Desulfofalx alkaliphila DSM 12257: one gene and its partner. The main gene of each other region encodes a partner of the protein of the gene in region 2 in a complex. Links are inferred from orthologs where the notes say so. Each region holds a gene or a part of one and is shown on either strand. Other genes may lie near its edges.

Region 1 (3,407 bases), on a different replicon or contig from region 2:
AGAAGATGTCATTTCCTATGCCCTCTTTCCGCAAATAGCAAGGAGATTCTTCCAGGCCAGGGCACGGGGAGAGCTGGGAACCAGGTATAAGGCGGAAATAGAAAGAATTAAGCAAAGTAATAACAAAAAAGATAAAAGCGATGGAAAAACCAAAGGCTTCGAGGAGGCTGGCAAAGTGAATCTAAAAGAATTAAAAGAGTTAATTGAAATTCTAAACGAAACAGATATAAATGAAATATCATTGGAAAGTGACGGCATGAAGGTGTCCATTAAAAAGGGAAACGGCCCCGGTGCAGTGGTAACAGCTCCGGAGATAACTGACTCACCGGCGGTGGAAAAACCAAAGGCAGTGGAAGCTACGCCGGCAGCGGCTCCTGCTCCTTCTCCCACACCCCCACAAAAACCCGTAGCGGAGGGCGAGGATATTGAAACAGTTACTGCGCCCATGGTGGGAACTTTTTATCGGGCATCGGCACCGGATGCAGAACCCTTTGTGGAATTGGGCCAAAGGGTGGAAGTGGGGCAAACCTTGTGTATTGTGGAAGCAATGAAGTTAATGAATGAGATAGAGGCAGAGTTTGCCGGTGAGATAGTAGATATTTTGGTGGAAAACGGTCAACCGGTGGAATACGGACAACCGATGTTTTTAATCAGAAAAGGGTAAGTAAGGAGTAAGCATGTTTAAGAAAATATTAATAGCTAACCGTGGAGAAATTGCATTAAGAATACTTCGGGCCTGCCGGGAAATGGGCATTAGAACGGTTATGGTATATTCCGAAGCCGATGCCGACAGTTTACCGGTTCGTATTGCCGATGAGGCCTACTGTATCGGCCCGGCGCCTTCAGCAAAGAGCTACTTAAATATAGCTAACATTATCAGTGTGTCTGAGCTGTCAGGTGCAGAGGCCATTCACCCCGGTTTTGGTTTTTTATCAGAAAATGCTAACTTCGCCGATATATGTGAGAACTGCGGTATAACTTTCATTGGTCCATCGGCGGACGCCATCGAAAGGATGGGCAACAAGGCACTGGCCCGCCAAACAATGATAGAGGCCGGGGTGCCGGTGGTGCCCGGTTCAGAGGGCGTAGTGCGGGATATGGATCATGCGGTGGAAATAGGTGAACAAATCGGCTACCCGGTACTTATTAAGGCCTCTGCAGGCGGCGGTGGCCGGGGAATGCGGGTGGCCCATAACCGCGAAGACTTAGTTAAGTCTATTGCAGCGGCCCAAAACGAAGCCCAGGCTGCCTTTGGCGATGATGCTGTTTATCTTGAAAAATATGTTGAGCAGCCCCGCCATATTGAGTTTCAAATACTTGGGGATAAATATGGCAACATTGTTAACCTGGGTGAGAGGGATTGCTCCATTCAGCGCCGCAATCAAAAGTTATTAGAAGAAGCACCATCTGTGGCTTTGACACCGTCACTGCGCAAAAAGATGGGTGAGATGGCAGTGAAGGCGGCCCAGGCGGTAAATTATTATAATGCGGGCACCGTTGAGTTTTTGCTGGACAAACACAACAACTTCTATTTTATTGAAATGAATACCCGTATCCAGGTGGAACACCCGGTAACGGAAATGGTTACAGGTATTGATTTAATAAAGGAACAGATACGCATTGCTGCCGGTGAGTCCCTGGGATATAAGCAAAGCGATATTAAAATTCGCGGTTGGGCAATAGAATGCCGCATCAACGCAGAGGATGCTGCTAATAACTTTATGCCCACCCCAGGCACCATTACCACCTATCTGCCGCCCGGTGGGCCCTGGGTACGTATGGACAGCGCCGTTTATCCGGGCTACCAAGTACCGCCCTTTTATGACTCCATGATAGGTAAACTGATAGTGTGGGGCAATGACCGCCAAGAGGCAATTGGCCGTATGGAAAGGGCACTGAAGGAAATGGTCATTGAAGGGGTGCCCACAACAGCCGCTTTTCAGCAGCGAATTTTGGGCAATGCCTTCTATCGTCGGGGCGAAGTATATACCAACTTTATCCAACGGCGCATTCTGCCTGAAGAAGATCTAATGTTGCGGTAGTTGGTATAGTTTGGTATAATTACTTGTACTTAATTACTTGTGTCTTGTTTAACCGGCAAACTATTTTCTGGAGGTGTCGCGGTGCAAAACAATAGTACTAAAGATATCTATGTTCACGATCAGCAAAACGCCTTGGGTTCTATCCGGGTGGCTGACGACGTGGTGGGCATTATAGCGGGATTGGCCGCCACTGAAATTCCCGGCGTTGCAGGTATGAGTGGCGGAATTGGCGGCGGCATTGCTGAAATGCTAGGCCGCAAAAACCTGTCCAAAGGTGTAAAGGTTGAAGTCGGTGAGCGTGAAGCTGCGGTAGATCTGCATGTAATTGTTGAATTTGGTGTGCGCATCCCGGAGGTGGCAGCCAGTATTCAGACAAATGTTAAGCATGCTATTGAGGGTATGACCGGTCTAAAGGTGGTAGAGGTAAACATCCATATCCGCGGTGTGGTTTTTCCCGATGAAAAAGGGGAGGAAAACGCCAGAGTTCGCTAAGTACATGGAAACCCGGGGCTTAAGCCGCGGGTTTTGGTTTTATTATTTTTTATTCAGGAGGTATGGTATGGGTTTTCTCGATAGGGTTTTACTGGGATTATACACCTTAGCTATCATCATACTGCTGCTGCTGGCGGTGACCGCTTTCACCGGTTGGTGGCTGCAACCCTTGGATGCTATGCTGTATGCCCCCTATGGTGCTGGGGATAATATAATATTATGGTTAATTATCGGTGTGCTTTTGTTGGTAAGCCTAAGATTGTTTTACGTTAGCTTGGTGGGAAGCCGGGAAAAGCGGGCGGTGGTACACGAGTTTACCTTAGGACAATTGCGCATTACCATTCCTGCCATTGAAGGGTTGGTAAAAAAGGCTGCTTTTCAGATAGACGGAGTGCGGGAGGTAAAACCAAGGATAAACACCGTTAAAGACGGAGTCAGTGTCTTTGTTAAAGTAACGGTGGCTCCGGACATAAATATACCGGAAACTTCCAAGCAAATTCAGCAGCGAATAAAGGATTATCTTCTAGAAATAACAGGAATATCGGTGCATAATGTCAAAGTAATGGTAGAAAATATCTCCACCAACAAGCCCCGGGTGGAGTAGTGTAAAGAGGTGTTATGATGAATTTTAAGTATTTATTACAAGAAATATTAGAATACCACCGGGGTAAGGCATTGGGGGTTTTACTGGGGCTAGTCTTTGGTTGGTTTGCCATCAAATACGGCTTTTTTAAAGCCCTTTTTGTGGCCTTTTGCATAGGGGCAGGCTTTTTTATAGGAAAGCGCATTGATGAGCGAGAGGATATAGCCCAAATTTTTGACCGTTTATTTAAAGACCGATAAATATAACACCCATATGGGTAAGATATAATT
Region 2 (3,478 bases):
AAAATAATACTGTGCAGTTTACCCCTTTTAACCCCGCGCAGCAGCTTATTGCAAATTTCTTTTATATCGAAGGGTACCTCGGGAATAATTATTGATTCCGCACCACCTGCCAAACCGGCATTTAAAGCAATGAATCCTGCATCACGACCCATCACTTCAATGACAAATGTTCTCTCATGGGAGGTGGCGGTGTCTCTAATTTTATTTATGGCATCCACCACGTTATTTAAGGCGGTATCAAAACCAATGGTATAGTCTGTGCCCGGTATATCGTTGTCAATGGTGCCCGGTACTCCTACCACCGGTAAGTTATGCTCTTGGTGAAATAGCTTGGCTCCCTTAAAGGAACCGTCCCCACCTATGACCACCAGGCCTTGAATGCCAAAACGGCCTACGTTTTCGTAGGCCCTGGCCCTGCCTTCAGCAGTGGTAAAATCCTCTGAACGGGCTGTGTGCATTATGGTGCCACCCCGATGGATAATATCAGCCACCGAGCCCAAACTCATCGGCCACAGGTCGCCATCTATAAAACCGCTAAAACCCCGGTTAATACCTATCACTTCTATTCCATGGTAAATAGCCTTTCTTACTACAGCCCTAACGGCGGAGTTCATGCCCGGTGCATCCCCGCCACTGGTCATCAGCGCTATTCTCTGCACATCACTACCCCCTATCCCATTTTGCCCATGGCCCTAAATTTTTTATATCTATGATCCACCAAAGTTTCACTTGCAATCTCTTTTAACTGCCCCAGGTGTTTTCTAATACTTTTGGCCATCAGCTTTGCCGCCTCCTCAGCATTGCGGTGGGCACCGCCCAAGGGCTCAGCAATGATTTCATCGGTTACTTCCAGATCTAACAAGTCCTGGGCGGTAAGTCGCAATGCCGCAGCAGCTTGCTGGGCTTTGGTGCCGTCCTTCCATAAAATGCTGGCACAGGCCTCAGGGGTGCTAACGGAAAATATTGCGTGTTCTTGCATTAGTATGCGGTCTGACACACTAAAGGCCAAGGCACCGCCGCTGCCACCTTCACCGATAATAACAGATATTAAAGGAATTTTTAAGGTAGACATTTCCATTAAAGAACGGGCGATGGCCTCACCCTGGCCCCGCTCCTCCGCCCCCATGCCACAGTATGCACCGGGGGTGTCAACAAGACAAATAACAGGCCGTTTAAATTTTTCCGCCTGTTTCATTAATCTAATGGCTTTACGGTAGCCCTCGGGGTGGGCCATACCAAAGTTACAGGCTACGTTTTGTTTAGTGTCCTTTCCCTTTAGGTGGGCTATTACCGTAACCGGTTGACCGTCAAACCGACCAATACCACCAACCACAGCCGGATCATCGCCATATAAGCGGTCGCCGCTTAGGGTAATAAAGTCAGTGATTAATAATTTTATATAATCCAGCGCATTGGGTCGTTCAGGGTGACGGGCTATCTGTACCTTTTGCCAGGGGGTAAGGTTGCCATAAATGTTTTGTTTTAATTCACGGGCCCGTTTCTCCAGCGTGTCAATTTCATTGCTTAAGTCTATATCTTTTTCCGCTGCAAAGGCCTTTAGTTCGTTAATTTTAGTTTCCAGCTCAACAATGGGTTTTTCAAATTCTAACAGTGCCGGCACCTTTACTCACCCCCCGCAACGTGTAAAGAAATGATGTTTGTTAAGGTTTGTTTCATATTATTACGGGATACAATCAGGTCCACAAAACCATGTTGACGCACAAATTCAGCCCGTTGAAAGCCTTCAGGTAACTTTTGCTTGATGGTCTGCTCAATGACCCTGGGGCCGGTAAATCCAATCAGGGCACCGGGCTCGGCAATAATTATGTCCCCCAGGGAGGCAAAGCTGGCAGTTACTCCACCGGTGGTGGGATCGGTAAGAACGGTTATATACAAGAGCCCGGCCTCATCTAATTTTGCCAGGGCTGCCGTAGTCTTTGCCATTTGCATCAATGAAAGAATACCCTCTTGCATGCGGGCGCCGCCAGATGTGGAAAAAATAATTAATGGGGATTTTTTCTCTATGGCAGCCTCAACTGCCCTGGTTATTTTTTCACCAACAACTGAACCCATACTGCCCATGATGAAATTTGCATCCATCACCGCCAACACCACAGGGTAGCCATGGATGGTTCCCTCCCCGGTAACCACCGCCTCTTTTAAACCTGTTGTTTGCATTGCCTTTTCCAGCTTTTCCGGGTAGCCGGGAAATTGCAAGGGATTGCCGGAAACCAATTGGCTGTCATATTCCACAAAGCTGCCTGCGTCCAAGGTCATATCAATACGTTCGTAGGCACTGACCCGAAAGTGAAAATTGCATTTTTGACATACTTTATAATTTTTACCAAGCTCTTTAATGTATAGTATTTCACTGCAGCGGGTACATTTGACCCACAGCCCCTCTGGAATATCTCTTTTTTCTTTTTCCGGCTTCACCGTAACATATTTTTGCTTGCGGAAAAATTCTAAAACCAAGTTTTACACCTCTCCCTAAGTTTGCAAAAACTAGAAAGAATTAATCACTTCCATTGCCTCATCTACCTCTGACGCAAGAACTAATATTTCACATGAACTAGCCCCGCCGTCAGCGTTTGAACCTAATGGTTTAACTTTAATAAGAAAACCTTCTTCAGTTAGTTTTTTTTGTAATCTTTCTGTTTCTGCCTTATTTTGTGCAATATAAACCACTTTCCACAATATTGACGCCCCCCCTACTTCTTCAAACGTCAATTGTTTTTTTCTACATAACATTGTTCAATCCTTTTTTTAGTGAAAGAAAAGTCCCATAACACCGTCCAAAATAGTATAAAATAAGTATATCCAGAGCAACAACTCTGGATACTACACAAATAATCACCCCTTGTTTTGTACCCGACCATGCTTGGTCAGCAATTCAACCTGTCCTCTAATTTTTATGGCCGATGTGTGTTCTGTAAACTGTGCTATCATAATTTCGTCCTTATCTAATTTTTCGGTGTGGTGAAATTTTGTATCTCTGCCCCGCGTAAGACCAATTATGGTCACACCGTTTTCCAGCGCTCTTATCACTATATATTCTCCTGTTATTGCCTGTTGTTTATCTATCATTTTAATCACCTTTTTCCTTTATTTAGCAAACATACTACCATAAAGTTATTGGGGTTACAAGTATTAATAATTCCTTGCCATCCTACTTTAAAAGTCCAGCAGCGAACGAAAACCTTCGTTTATAATGTCATCATTTATTCTATCATTTGTTGGGACTGAGCCATAGCCCTTTCTTTTAAGGGGTTTCCACTTTATTCTCACATTTTCTTTGCCCAGTTTTTCCTCAAACCAATGAAGCAGGGGCCCCGGCACCTTTACTTTATTTTCTTCGGGCAGCGCTTTGGTGGTTTTTGTACTGCTGTAATAGATTACCACCTGCTGCTCACCGGGGTTTTTTCTTGCTTCTTGCAAAATCAAACTTTCCAATTGCCGGTCGGGTTTTTCCAGTCTT

The links.
Region 1: the proteins of accD (region 2) and accC are in contact, whole or in part, in a solved structure (PDB 8UXZ), measured with the Escherichia coli proteins. The link is inferred for Desulfofalx alkaliphila DSM 12257 from one-to-one orthologs.

The regions. Positions count from the first base shown.
Region 1 is NZ_JONT01000007.1:107,899-111,305, reverse strand. What follows is about bases 1-2,859. They hold accC (acetyl-CoA carboxylase biotin carboxylase subunit), read left to right. Parts: upstream 1-677; coding sequence 678-2,042; downstream 2,043-2,859. Other genes in these bases: amaP (alkaline shock response membrane anchor protein AmaP), read left to right, coding at 2,602-2,859; BR02_RS0105155 (Asp23/Gls24 family envelope stress response protein), read left to right, coding at 2,124-2,534; accB (acetyl-CoA carboxylase biotin carboxyl carrier protein), read left to right, coding at 1-664. Outside these bases: more of amaP, read left to right, coding at 2,860-3,138; BR02_RS0105145 (DUF2273 domain-containing protein), read left to right, coding at 3,156-3,377. UniProt on the Escherichia coli protein: This protein is a component of the acetyl coenzyme A carboxylase complex; first, biotin carboxylase catalyzes the carboxylation of the carrier protein and then the transcarboxylase transfers the carboxyl group to form malonyl-CoA.
Region 2 is NZ_JONT01000001.1:297,142-300,619, reverse strand. What follows is about bases 550-3,478. They hold accD (acetyl-CoA carboxylase, carboxyltransferase subunit beta), read right to left. Parts: upstream 2,476-3,478; coding sequence 1,624-2,475; downstream 550-1,623. Other genes in these bases: BR02_RS0101505 (DNA polymerase III subunit alpha), read right to left, coding at 3,175-3,478; mtrB (trp RNA-binding attenuation protein MtrB), read right to left, coding at 2,854-3,087; BR02_RS0101515 (glutamate decarboxylase), read right to left, coding at 2,506-2,688; BR02_RS0101525 (acetyl-CoA carboxylase carboxyltransferase subunit alpha), read right to left, coding at 671-1,621; pfkA (6-phosphofructokinase), read right to left, coding at 550-659. Outside these bases: more of pfkA, read right to left, coding at 1-549.